Regions from separate parts of the Aeromicrobium sp. UC242_57 genome, predicted to be linked through region 2. Evidence: riboswitches for the same ligand, from Rfam matches in the RefSeq annotation. Region 2 holds a riboswitch; the other holds the start of a gene.

Region 1 (6,707 bases), on a different contig from region 2:
TCGAGGTAGAGCAGGTCGGTCGCTGTCTGAGGAACGAGCCCCACGACTCCGCGCACCGCTGCTCGACAAGCTCCTCGGGGTCCAGGCCACCGACCCGCACCGATCCGGCATGCCGCTTGCCAGTGCCCTGCACGGCCCACAGCAGGGACGACTTTCCTGACCCGTTGCGCCCCATGAGCGCCACGACCCGACCGACAGGCACGGTCAGGTCGACGTCGCGTACAGCCACCAGTGAGCCGTAGGCCACCGTGACGCCTGTTGCGGTCAGCGCAGGCTCGCGAGGAGCCAGCCGCAGTGGCGACGGGCGCGGGCAGGACGCCCAACGATCCCCGGAGGCGGCAGCTTCTCGGACCGACAGCGGCAACGGCGACCAGCCGGCCAGTCTGCCCAGCTCGATGACCGGCGGCGCCACGACCGAATCGACCAACAGATCGGCAGGCAGGCCATCGCGAACCCGGCCGTCCTCGACCAGCACGAGTCGATCGGTGAACGGGATGACCCGCTCCATCCGGTGCTCGGCCAGCACGACCGTCAGCCCGAGGTCGTCGACCAGCCGCGCGAGGGTCGCCAGCACGTCTTCGGCGGCGGTCGGGTCCAGCGCCGACGTCGGCTCGTCCAGCACCAGCACCTGCGGATGCATCGTCAGCACCGCACCGATCGCCACCCGCTGCTGCTGGCCACCCGACAGCGTGCGCAAAGGCCGCGACCGCAACGACGCGATGCCGAGCAGGTCGAGCGTCTCCTCGACGCGGCGGCGCATCGTCTGCCCGTCGAGACCCAGCTGCTCCATCCCGTACGCGAGCTCTTCCTCGACGGTGTCGCTGACGAATCCGGCGAGGGGATCTTGCCCGACGTACCCGATCTTGTCAGCCAGCCGCGCGGAGCGCGCCCGGTGATCGACTCACCGGCCAGCAGCACGTCGCCGCCGAGCTCACCACCGCTGAAGTGAGGGACGAGTCCATTGAAGGTGCCGAGCAGCGTCGACTTGCCCGATCCGGTGCGACCGGCAACCAGGACGAGCTCGCCTTCGTCGAGGCTCAGGTCGACCCCCGTGAACGTGTGCTCGACGGCACCGTCGTAGCGGAAGGACAGCCCGCGCAGTGCGATCATGGGCGCACCTCGGCTGGTTCCCGGAACGGCTGTCTGCGCCTGGCCCATGACGTCGAGCACTGGCGGAGGCGTGAGGAAGGCCGGCACGACACCGATCATGACAGCCGCCAGCGCGGCGACGGTCAGCCCCGGGACGTCGGCGACCGGCGGCGTGATGACCAGCGGATCGCGATCGGCGATCACGGCCGTCATGACGGCCGCTCCCAGACCCGAGACGACGGCGACGACTCACCGGCCCGCCACCGGTCGGGACGGTACCGGGTGCGCTCGACCCGCCTGCCAGCAACAGCGAACCCGACGGCTGCCAGGGCGATACCGGCCAGGAGCATCGGCCAGGCCAGCCAGCGCGGGGCCGTGGCGTCGAGGTAGCCGTACGTGCCGATGCAGACACCGGTCAGTCCGGCCAGCATCAACGTCCCGGTCAACCAGCGAGTCGTCGGGATGCCTGCCCCGACCGCCCGTAGCCACGAGCGTCCATGCCCGCGGCGAGCGTCATCGACCGCTCCAGCGCATCTTCGAGCACTGGCACGATGATGCGGCGCAACGAGCCGATCCCCTTGCCCGGGTCGCCGCGCAGCCTGCGCGCGCGACGAACCCGCTGCACGCTCTCGGCGAGCCGCGGAAGACCGACAGCGCCACGACGATCGCGGTGCCGACCTCGTACAGCGCCGGCGGCATCGACTTGAGCAGCCGCTTGGGATTGGCCAAGGTGTTGGCAGCCCCGACGCAGATCACGATCGCCGCCAGCCGCATGCCGTCGTAGAGGCCGCCCAGCAAGGAGTGCGCGTGCACCGGACCCAGCAGCGTGATGCCACGGGCCACGTCGGGCAACGGGATCTCCGGCAGCGTGAACAGCACCTGACCACTGCCAGCGCCGCCTACCAGGATGCGGAACACGACGCGGATCGTGATGATCAGCAGGGCGAGGTACAGGTAGAACCGGAACGACATGGCCCACGGCGCCGCGGTCCGGCGCGAGATCACGACGAAGCACACGACGAGCACGACCAGGACGATCAGGATCGGGTTGGTCATGAGCGACACCGCGGCCGCGAGCCCGAGTGCCCAGATCCACCAGGCGCCCGGATGCAGATCGCGCGGAAGGACCGTTGCTATGACGACTCGCCTGCTGCCTTGCGCCGCCAGAGTCGCACCCATCCCGCCGAGCAGCAGGATGCCGATCGCCGCTGCCGCCCAGACCAGCCCCCCGGAGCCGCCTTCGTCGTCGCTGCTCTCGGCGCTGGTCAGCCGGCGTCGTCCTGTGCCGCCGGGGCGGCTGTCGTGCTGGTCGCTGACGATTCCGCTGGAGAGGAGGTCGGTCTCGGGGTCTTGGTCGACGCCGACGGCGTGGGCGTCGCGGTCGACGTCGCGGCTGTCGGAGTGCTGGCGGTCGGCTGCGGAGCGGACGTCGTCCCTGCCGCCGGGGGCTTGGTCGACTTGGCCGACGGCTTCGGGGCGGGCTTCGGCTTGGGCTTCGCGGATGGGGTCGTCGGCTTCGGTGCTGTCGCCGCGAGCGGCTTCATGCTGGGTACGTCTTGGAGTTGCCGTTCTGGAACACGAAGGCGACCCAGCCGCCCTGCGGGACGTTGAGCGAGCCGACGCCCAGGCTGGAGTACTTCCAGGTGCCGGACGTCCCGTTCGACCAGAACAGGCCCCAGTACTTGGTGGCCGGCGGCGCCTTGGCACAGCTTGTGCTGGGCGCCCCGTCGACCTGGCACACCATCCCCGGCTCGGGTGTCGACGTACGTCAGCGAGTGACCTGCGTCGACGAAGTTGCTGGCCGCATCTCCCCCGCCGTCGGCGTCACGCGACGCTGCCGCCGACCACGACCGTGACCCCGACGCCCTTGGCGCATGCTGCGGCCGTTGCCGGACCTGTCGCAAGCGCGACACCCGCCGCGCTGCCCAGGAGCAGCGCGGCGAGCAAGGACGTCAGGCGGCGCATCAGCTGACCTTGAAGCCTTCGAACCGGTGCGGTTCTTGAATGCTCCGACGACCTTGACGGTCTTCTTGCCGGCCTTCTTGCCCACGCTGAACGTGTAGTTGTACTTGCCGCTGGAGTTGGCCTTGGCAGTCTTGACGAGCTTGCCGGACACGTAGACCTTGATGGTCTCGCCCGAGGCCAGACCGGAAGCCTTCGCGGTCTGCTTCTTGTTCTTCTTGACCTTGCTGCTGAGGCTGATCGAGAAGCTTCTTGGCCGCGAGGATCTTGACCGAAGTCGTGCCGACGCGGTTCGTCCGCGAGCCCTTGATCGAGACGGCGCGCGTGGCCGAGCTGCCGCCTGTCTTGACCTTGGCCGAGGCGACGCCTGCTGCAGTCGCGGTGCCGGTGACCGTCGTTCCGCCGGCGACGGACGCCGTGAACTTCTCGCCGGCTGCGAGGCCCGTCGCCGACACCGAGATCGTGCTGCCGCTGGCCAGGTAGCCGCTGGGGGCCTTCGCCGTGAAGCTCTTGGCCGGCAACTGGGCGTTGACGCCGATGGCGGCCTGCGCCGAGGCACGGATCCACTGGTCACGCTGGTTGACCGGGATGCCAGTCGTCTTGCCGGCGGCGAGTGCATCCTGGTCGAAGGCGATAGCGCCGAGCTCGTTGGCGAGCGCCGTGTCCTCGGCGATCGCGTCGGTGACCTGGTGCGAGACGATCCACGACGCGGCGCTGCCGGCCGCGCCGGTCTGCACCGACGGCCTTCAACGTCACAGCGGCCAGGCCTGTGGTGTTGGTGTTCGCGTTGTCATCGTTGACGAAGGAGCCATTCGCAGCCTGCTGCTTGAGCAGCCAGCTGACGGCGGCGTCGATGTCGTCCTGCAGGTTGGCGACACCAGCGTCCTTGGCCGACAGGAGTGCCTGGATGCCGAACGCGGTGGCGTCGATCGTGATCTGGTCGTCGTCGGCCGTGGTGGTGTCGCCGCACTCACGGTCGACGGGCAGGACGGTCTCGTCCTCCCACGGTTCCGTGGTGGTCGGGTCGTCTGCGACCGCTACCGCGAACATGTTGGTGCGGAACGCGCCGGTGGCGCACTGCTGCTTGAGCAGGTAGTCAGTCGCCGACGTGAGCTTCGCGGTGCTGGTCGGGCTCGTGGCGAGCGCGCGGACGACCCACGCCTGACCGATCGAGTTGGAGTAGTCGGCGAACCCAGAATCGACGGCGCGACCGGCTTCGTCACCGCTGGCCACGACGCGGGACTCGACCGTGGCGATGAGGTTCTGGCCACCGAACGCGGTCGCGTCGGCGTCATCGCTCGAAGCCTCGACTGCCGTTGCGAGCTGCCCGCAGCACCGGCGGATCCGCCGCCGACGTACGCCGATGGGTTTGCCTCGAACGCGGAGATGATCTTCGCCTGATCGGCGGCCCGCGTGTCGAGGTCGTTCAACGCGAAGAACACGTCGAGGGACAGGCCGTAGTGGTTGAAGCTGTACTGCTCGTTGTAGACGATGCCGTTGGTCAGCTGATCGCTCAGCCAGCGGGCTGCGGAGTAGCCGTACGAGTTGGGGGCGGCCTGCGCCGAGGGCGCTGCGACGACCATGCCAGCGGCGAGCGCCGGGGCGATGGCGGCCGCGCCGAGGCGGCGGAAGGCTGGTGCGGTTGAGCATGTGGGTCCTTCCCGCTGTTGAACGGGAGAGGCGGAAGCCCGTCACGTGTGTTCCTCGACAGCGTGGATCGGTCATGCCCACAGCAGGTGCTCCGGCTCGCCACCTGAGGTGGCCTGCGGTTGCGGGTCAGCGCCGGAGTTTGACCGGCTTTCCCTGACATGCGGGCGGTTTTCGAGTTGTGCCAAACGGCTTCAGCAATCTAACACCCGGAACCCGCGACCGAAGAATCTGGTTCTGTCCGCGATTCAGCGGACAGAACCAGATTTCTCCCGTCGCCGAGCGGAGCGTGGACCAGTACCGTCGTAGCCATGACGCTCAGTGACGAACTCCGCATCGCTCTCGACGGCAAGTGGCGCCACGTGCGGGAGCAGTCCGCAAGGATCTCGCCGCGATCGACCTGGCCTACGACCACGACCTGACCCTCGCCGAGGCACGCGAACGGGTGCTCGGGCAGATGAAGAAGCTCGTGCCGACCGGTATCCCCGCCGCAGGATTCAAGGTGGCGAGCGGCGGCACCGGGCGATCCGGGCGGCGCGGTCACCGGGATCGAGATGCTGGCCCAGTTCGACCTGTCGCTGATGGTCAAGGCCGGCGTGCAGTGGGGGCTGTTCGGCGGAGCGATCGAGAACCTCGGCACCGAGCGTCACCACCACAAGTACATCCCCGACCTGATCAACCTCGACCTGCTGGGCTGCTCGCGATGACCGAGACGGGGCACGGCAGCGACGTCCAGAGCCTCGAGACGACCGCGACGTACGACCCGGCGACGCAGGAGTTCGTGATCCACTCCCCCACGCCGTCGGCGCGCAAGGACTACATCGGCGGCGCTGCGCTGCACGCCGAGGTCGCGACGGTCTTCGCCAGCCGTCACGAACGACGAGAGCCACGGCGTGCACTGCTTCGTCGTGCCGCTGCGCGACAAGCCGGCAACGACCTGCCGGGTGTCACGACCTCGGACGACGGTCACAAGGGCGGGCTCGGCGCGGTCGACAACGGCCGCATCATGTTCGACCAGGTGCGTATCCCGCGCGAGAACCTGCTCAACAAGTACGGCGACGTCGACGAGGACGGGACCTATTCGTCGCCCATCGACAACGTCAACCGGCGATTCTTCACGATGCTCGGGACGTTGATCCGTGGTCGGGTCAGTGTCGGCGGCTCGGCTAGCGCAGCGACCGAGGTCGCGCTCAGCATCGCCGGACGCTACGCGCTCAAGCGCCGCCAGTTCAGCGAGGGTCCCGGCCAGGAAGTCCTGCTGATGGACTACCGCATGCACCAGCGGCGGCTCCTCCCACTGATCGCCCGCTCGTACGCCTACCGGTTCGCCCAGAACCAGCTCGTCGCCCGCATGGACCGCCTCCAGAGCACCGACACTCCCGATCCGCAGGAGTCCCGTGAGCTCGAAGGTCGCGCCGCTGGCCTGAAGGCAGCCCAGACCTGGCACGCGACCCGCGCGATCCAGGAGGCCCGCGAAGCCTGCGGCGGAGCCGGCTACCTCGCCGAGAACCGTCTGACGACGCTCAAGGGCGACACTGACGTCTTCACGACCTTCGAGGGCGACAACCACGTCCTGTTCCAGCCGTCGCCAAGGAGCTGCTGACGTCGTACGCCCAGGAGGTCGGCGGGCTCGACCCCGTCGGCTTCGTCCGTTTTGCTGCCAGCACCGTCGCCGATGTCGTCAAGGAGCGCACCGCCGCATCCCAGCCATCCAGCGCTTGATCGACGCACGATCCGGCGACGACGACCACGACCTGCTCGACCGGGGCACCAGCTCAACTTGTTCGAGGACCGCGAGCAGCACGTCATCGAGACCGCCGCTCGCCGACTTCGCCGGGCAGACAAGGACGAACCGGCCGAGGCCTTCGCGGTGTTCAACGCCGCCCAGGATCACGTCATCCGGTGCGGACGGGTCCATATCGACCGTGTCGTCCTCGAGGCCTTCACAGCCGGGATCGCGCGGTGCGACGACCCTGACGCCCAGAGCTGCTGCGTGACGTCTGCTCGCT
Region 2 (6,707 bases):
GGAACCAAGGCCTGAAGATCGGCGTGTTCCAGTTCGTCAAGTCCGCCAAGTGGCGCATCGGCGAGCAGACGGTGCTCGAACGTCTCGGAGAAGCTGCACGCCGAGACGGGTGAGGGTGGACCCGTCGAGTGGCACAAGATGGGTTCTGGCTGGTCGTGGAAGCGCAAGCAGGGTGACGCTGAGGACCATGCCACAGCCGCCGCCGAGGGCTGGCAGGAGATCAAGCGGCGTCTGGCCGAGCAGACGCACGACGTGTTGATCCTCGACGAGTTCACGTACCCGATCAACTGGGGCTGGGTCGATGTCGAGGACGTCGTGGAGACGTTGACCAACCGACCCGGTTTCCAGCACGTCATCATCACCGGACGCCGGGCAGATCCGTTGCTGGTCGAGGCGGCCGACCTGGTCACCGAGATGACCAAGATCAAGCACCCGATGGACGCGGGCCAGAAGGGTCAGCGGGGCATCGAGTGGTGAGTCTGCCTCGCCTGGTCGTTGCTGCACCGACGACGGGCCAGGGCAAGACGACTGTCGCGACCGGCCTGATGGCGGCGTTGCGGCACACCGGGCTCGAGGTCAGCGGGCACAAGGTCGGCCCCGACTACATCGACCCGGGCTATCACGCGGTCGCCACCGGGCGGCCGGGTCGCAATCTCGACCCGCACCTGGTCGGTGAGCACCGCATCGTCCCGCTCCTGCTGCACGGCGCATCGGTCCCCGTGCCAGCCGATGTCGCCGTCGTCGAGGGCGTCATGGGGCTGCACGATGGTCAGCTCGGCACCGACGGCTTCTCGTCGACCGCCCATGTCGCCAAGCTCACCGCGAGCCCGGTCGTGCTGGTCGTCGACGTCGGTCGGATGTCACGGTCAGCCGGCGCGATTGCTGCAGGGATGGCCGCGTTCGACCCTGACGTCCAGGTCGCGGGGGTCGTGCTGAACCGCGCTGGCTCGGCACGCAACGAGCAGGAGATCCGTCGGTCGATGGAGCACGCCGGTCTGCCGGTTCTGGGCGTGCTGCCGCGCGACGAGAGTCTCTCGACACCGTCACGCCACCTGGGGTTGCTGCCTGCGGCCGAGCGCGCGGGTGCCGTCGACTTGGTTGCTCGACTGGGCGAGGCGATGGCGAGGCACCTCGACCTCGACGTCCTGCTCGACGTCGCGCGAAGCGCACCAGACCTGGATGCTGCCCCGTGGTCGCCCCACGACGAGGTCGGGACTGGCGGGGGAGGGCGGCCCGTGATCGCGCTGGCCGGGGGGCAGGCGTTCACCTTCGCGTATGCCGAGACCGCCGAGCTGCTCACCGCGGCGGGCTGTGACGTCGTGACGTTCGACCCGTTGACCGACCATCGTCTGCCGGCCCGCACGCAGGGGATCTACCTCGGTGGAGGGTTCCCCGAGGTGCACGCCGATCGGCTCGCGGCCAACCAGAGCCTGGTGCAGGACGTGCGGGCTGCCGTGGCCCAGGGCATCCCCACGGTGGCGGAGTGCGCAGGACTGCTGTACCTCGCCGACACCCTCGATGGTGTCCCGATGGTGGGTGCCGTCTCGGCGGCGGCGGCCATGAGTGACCGGCTGACCTTGCGGTATCCGACTGCGGTCGCCGCATCCGACTCGGTGTTGGCGCGTGCCGGCGAGCAGGTCACCGGGCACGAGTTCCACCGCACTGTCACTGCACCGTCGCACGGTGAACGTCCGGCGTGGACCATGGACGGCGAGCCCTCGGGGTTCAGCAGTGCGAGCGTGCACGCGTCGTACCTGCACGTGCACTGGGCCGGACACCCGCAGCTGGCCCAGCGTTTCGCCGACGCCGCACATGCCGCTGAGCCGTTCGGCGACTCCGGCACTGCCGATCCTTTGCTGCACCACGGCGACGTCGAGGCGACACCTGGCCTGCTCGACTTCGCGGTCAACGTCTTCACCGGCCCGCGTCCTGGCTGGTTGGACGAGGCGCTGCACCGGGCCGTCGACGACTCGGGCAGCTACCCCAGCGCGACTGCGGCGCAGGCTGCGATCGCGTCGCTGCATGGACTGGAACCCAGCGAGGTCTTGGCGACGGCCGGGGCGGCAGAGGCCTTCACCCTGATTGCCGGGCTGCGTGCCTGGCGCAGGCCGGTCGTGGTGCATCCGCAGTTCACCGAGCCGCATGCAGCGCTCGAGCGGGCTGGCTGCAGCGTCACTTCCGTGCACTGCGACGCCACTCGCGGTTTCGCCCTCGACCCCGAGATGGTTCCCCACGACGCCGACCTCGTGTTCGTTGGCAACCCGACCAACCCGACCGGAGTCCTGCACCCCGCACGACAGCTACGCGCACTCCAGCGGCCTGGACGTCTGGTCGTCGTCGACGAAGCGTTCATGGATGCCGTCGGAGACGAGACCGAGTCGCTCGCTGGCACGGTCACCGACGGCATGGTCGTGATCCGCAGCCTCACCAAGCACTGGTCGATCCCCGGCATCCGCGCAGGCTACGTCGTCGGCGATCGCACCGTGATCGCCCAGCTGGCGGCACAGCAGACACCGTGGTCGGTGTCGACTCCCGCCGCAGCGGCCATGGAGGCATGCGCCGTCGAGCCGGCGCTGAGCGAGGCGCTGCTGCGTGCGAAGGCGATCGGCGTGTGGCGTGACCACCTGCAGTCAGGGCTTTCAGCGCGCGGGATCTCGTTCGGTGCCGTCGTCAGCCTCGTTCGTCCTCGCGCAGGTGGGTGACGGCGTACATTCGGCGCTTCGCGAGGCGGGCGTCGCGGTGCGCCGGGCCGACACGTTTCCTGGGCTCGGCGCGAGCTGGGTGCGGATCGCAGTGCGTGACGAGGCCCTGACCGACCAGCTCTTCGACGTGCTGGACGACGTGCTGCGATGAGGGCTCGTGCAGCTGGCCTGGTGCTCGGATTCGTCGCTGACCGCGTCTTCGGCGATCCGCGCCGGGGGCATCCGGTCGCAGGCTTCGGCCAGGTCGCGACAGCGCTCGAACGCCGCTGGTACGCCGACTCACGGGGGCGCGGTCTGCTGTACTGCACCGGCCTGGTCGGAGCCGCAGCAGCCGCAGGGCTGATCGCCGAACGATCGGCGCCGCCGGCTGCCAGGGTGCCGCTGGTGGCTCTGGCGACCTGGGCCGTGCTGGGCGGACGTTCGCTCGAGCGTGAAGCACTGGCCGTCCACGGCTACCTCGATCGCGGTGACCTCCCCGGTGCCCGACGTCGGCTGACCCACCTGGTCGGCAGGGACACGTCCGAGCTCGACGAGTCCGAGGTCTCTCGGGCGGTCATCGAGTCGCTCGCCGAGAACTCCTCGGATGCCGTGGTCGCGCCGTTGGTCTGGGGCGCGGTCGCCGGCGTGCCAGGCCTGCTGGCGTACCGGGCCAGCAACACGCTCGACGCCATGGTCGGACACCACAACGACCGCTACGAGCGCTTCGGCTGGGCCTCAGCCCGCCTCGACGACCTGGTGAGCTTGCCGGGCTCGCGCCTGTCCGGGCTGCTGACGATCGCGGCGGTGCCGGGTCGCGGCAAGGAGGCGTGGTCGACGTGGCGTCGCGATGCCTCCGCGCATCCGAGTCCCAACGGGGGCGTCGTCGAGTCGGCCTTCGCCGGGTCGCTCGGGATTCGCCTGGGCGGTGTCAACCAGTACTACGGCAACCGGGTCGAGCACCGCGCGGTCATGGGCTCGGGCCGTCCCGCGCGTCCGACCGACATCGTCCGCGCGGCCGAGATCGCCCGCCGGGTCTGCTACGGCGCGGCTTTCGTGTGCGGGGCAGTGAGCCTCGTTCGGCGGCGGGTGAAACTGCACACGTCCGACGCGTGAGAAATCCTGCCGCCACGGTGCCTTCGTCCACTACGATCGTTGCAGCGAGCACAAGGAAGCCGGTGAGATTCCGGCACAGTCGCGCTACTGTGACACCGCTTCGGCGGTGGAGTCAGACCCGAGTGTTCGCCACCCATCGAACGGGGACGCACGTATCCCCAAGGAGGACACATGTCGCAAGCTTCTGCGGCGCCGCTGGCCGGCGCCCCTGCACTTCCCACGATCGACCTGCGAGAGCTCGCCCCCTGGGCGCTCTTCTACGGACTGCTGGCCGTCCTGGTGATCTTCTTCATCAGTGCCGACCAGGGTGCCATCTCGATCCCGTCCGGTAACGCGATCCATGAGTGGGTCCACGACGGGCGTCATCTGCTCGGCTTCCCCTGCCACTGACGCTCTTCCGCTTCACCCAACCCACCTGGACCCTGAGTCGCTGCCGCATGCCCTGACGCGTGTGCAGCGACCCCACCTGAACGGAACACACCCATGAATGCACGCGCTTTTCTGGTGCGCGGCCTGCTGGCCGGACTCATCGCGGGCCTGGCGGCCTTCTTCGTCAGCGACGAGGTCGGTGAACCGCACGTCGAGGCGGCCATCGCCCTCGAGTCTGTCGGCGCCGCGCCCGAGGCCGAAGCTCCTGCCGAGCACAGCCACGACGACGAGGCTGGAGGGCACAGCCACTCGCACGGCGATGAGGACAGCGGCACCGAGGTCTCACGCGACAACCAGCGCACCTGGGGGCTGCTGACCGGCACCGTTGCGGTCGGGCTCGCGCTCGGCGGACTCGTCGCACTGGCTGCGGCTGCCGTGCTGGGCCGACTCGGCCGGATGCAGCCCGGACAGTCGACTGCCGTGGTCGCGCTGATCGGATTCGTCTCGATCGCCTTGGTGCCATTCCTCAAGTACCCGTCGACGCCACCGGCGGTCGGTGACGGCAACACGATCGGCGAGCGCACGGGTCTGTACTTCGGCTTCCTGCTCGTCTCGATCGTGGCGGCCATCGCCTCGACCTACCTGGCCGTCAAGCTGCGCGACCGGTTGAGCACGTACGGCGCCGTGGTCGTCGGCGGCGCCGTCTACCTGGCAGTCGTGGTCATCGCCGGGCAGCTGTTCTCGACGGTCAACGAGATCGGCGACTTCCCGGCTGATCTGCTCTGGTACTTCCGTCGTGCCTCGTTGCTGACCCTCGCGACGTTGTGGGGTGTCCTGGGCGTCGTGCTGACGGGTCTCATCTCGCGGCTCTACACGGCCGAGGTCGCCAAGACCGAACGCCGAGGCTCGCCGAGAGCCTCTAGCACCGTCGGCCGGGCGGTGGCAGGGTCACCGCCCGGCGAGTGTCTCCACCCACGCCATGGCGTCGTCGACGCTGTGCACCGTGATCACGCCCGCCTCGGCGGCAGGACGCTGCACGATGACGACCGGCACGCCGAGCTGCGCGGCGGCACTCATCTTCGGCCAGGTGAGCTGACCGCCGGAGTTCTTGGTGATCAGCACGTCGGCACGGTGCTCGGACATGATCGCCAGCTCGCCGTCGAGGGTGTACGGTCCCCGGCTCGACAGGATGGTCCACGACGGCGGGAGGGCGATCGACGGGGCGTCGACGACCCGGGCCAGCACGTCGTGCGCGGCCAACGCTCCGGTGAAACGACCGAGCTCTTGGCGACCGACGGTCAGGAACGGACGTCGACCGAGCGAGGCGGCCGTTGCGGCCGCTTCTTCGTGAGACGGGGCCTGGTGCCAGGCGGGGTCGTCCGGCCAGGCTGGACGTTCGAACCTCAGCAGCGGGACGTCGGTGCAGGCGGCCGCAGCGTTGGCGCTGATGCCACGGGCGAACGGATGCGTGGCATCGACGACGGCGTCGTAGTCGGCAGCAGCCTGACGGAGGCCGTCGATGCCACCGAAACCACCGATGCGGACATCGCCGACCGGTAGGCGCGGATTCACGACCCGGCCTGCCAGTGACGTGGTCACGTCGACACCCGCAGCGAGCAGGCGTTCAGCCAGAGCCCGTGCCTCGCCGGTGCCACCGAGCAGCAGCAGCTTCATGAGCCGGCCTGCCAGCTGAGGGTCGACAGGTCTGTCGGTGCGCCGTTGCGAGCGAGCGACAACAGGGCATCGACGTCGAGGTGCTGCTCGGCCAGGTCGCCGAGGCGGTCGAGGCGGGCTTCTCGGGCGGCCGGGAACGATGCGGTCGACGGCGGGGTGTCGAGCGCATGGTGCAAGAAGGCGCGACGGAAGTCGTCGCCTTCGAGGCTGCCGTGCCACATCGTGCCGTACACCGATCCGGTGCGGGCACCTCCCAGGAAGTCTTGGTCGTCGCCGACCGTGATCTGTCCATGGTGGATCTCGTAGCCGCTGGCTGGGGCGCCGAGAGCCTCGCCGGTCGGCAGGCGGAGCACCTTCTCCTGCCGGAACGTCGTCGACACGTCGAGCAGGCCGAGACCGTCCACGGAAGCACCGGCGTCGCCCTCGACACCGAGCGGATCGCTGATCGTGCGGCCCAGCATCTGGAAGCCACCGCAGATGCCGAGCAGCGGCCGGCCACGCCTCACGTGCTCCGTCAGGGCCTGGTCGAGTCCGCGCGAACGCAACCACGTGAGGTCGGCCAGCGTCGCCCGCGTCCCGGGCAGCACGATCAGGTCGGCGTCACCGAGGTCACGCGGGTCGGCGGCGAACGTGACGTCCAGGTCGGGCTCGAGCCCGAGGGCGTCGACGTCGGTGAAGTTGCTGATGCGAGGGAGCCGGATCACGGCGACCTTGCGGCTGTCGACCCTGCGGTGCGCCTGCTCACGAGGTCGAGCGCGTCCTCGGAGTCGAGCCAGAGGCTCTGGTCCCACGGCAGCACGCCGTGGACGGGGCGTCCGGTGAGTCGTTCGAGGTCGTCGATGCCGGGTCTCAGCAATCCGAGATCGCCGC

Evidence for each region. Region 2 has a riboswitch for cobalamin ahead of ACHMWU_RS18110 (CbtB-domain containing protein). Riboswitches for the same ligand answer to the same signal wherever they lie in the genome.
Region 1: linked by a shared signal. The riboswitch ahead of ACHMWU_RS30075 (prenyltransferase/squalene oxidase repeat-containing protein) and the one ahead of ACHMWU_RS18110 (CbtB-domain containing protein) in region 2 are both predicted to bind cobalamin.

What each region holds. Positions count from the first base shown of each region.
Region 1 is NZ_JBIOAM010000005.1:1,352,373-1,359,079, reverse strand. It holds gene ACHMWU_RS30120 (AAA family ATPase) at 1-44, opposite strand, end outside; partial or broken gene ACHMWU_RS30115 (ATP-binding cassette domain-containing protein) at 126-862, opposite strand; partial or broken gene ACHMWU_RS30110 (ATP-binding cassette domain-containing protein) at 949-1,110, opposite strand; gene ACHMWU_RS30105 (hypothetical protein) at 1,299-1,535, opposite strand; gene ACHMWU_RS30100 (hypothetical protein) at 1,603-2,268, opposite strand; gene ACHMWU_RS30095 (hypothetical protein) at 2,355-2,633, opposite strand; gene ACHMWU_RS30090 (hypothetical protein) at 2,630-2,833, opposite strand; gene ACHMWU_RS30085 (hypothetical protein) at 2,914-3,054, opposite strand; gene ACHMWU_RS30080 (hypothetical protein) at 3,054-3,572, opposite strand; gene ACHMWU_RS30075 (prenyltransferase/squalene oxidase repeat-containing protein) at 3,622-4,701, opposite strand; cobalamin riboswitch at 4,765-4,902, opposite strand; gene ACHMWU_RS30070 (hypothetical protein) at 5,253-5,405, shown strand; gene ACHMWU_RS30065 (acyl-CoA dehydrogenase family protein) at 5,402-6,301, shown strand; gene ACHMWU_RS30060 (hypothetical protein) at 6,374-6,707, shown strand, end outside; gene ACHMWU_RS30055 (acyl-CoA dehydrogenase) at 6,685-6,707, shown strand, end outside.
Region 2 is NZ_JBIOAM010000003.1:1,242,477-1,249,183, forward strand. It holds partial or broken gene cobO (cob(I)yrinic acid a,c-diamide adenosyltransferase) at 1-477, shown strand, start outside; partial or broken gene ACHMWU_RS18100 (cobyrinate a,c-diamide synthase) at 474-2,853, shown strand; gene ACHMWU_RS18105 (cobalamin biosynthesis protein) at 2,850-3,794, shown strand; adenosylcobalamin (AdoCbl) riboswitch at 3,839-3,924, shown strand; gene ACHMWU_RS18110 (CbtB-domain containing protein) at 3,966-4,184, shown strand; partial or broken gene ACHMWU_RS18115 (CbtA family protein) at 4,278-5,009, shown strand; gene ACHMWU_RS18120 (cobalt-precorrin-6A reductase) at 5,112-5,837, opposite strand; partial or broken gene ACHMWU_RS18125 (cobyric acid synthase) at 5,834-6,707, opposite strand, start outside.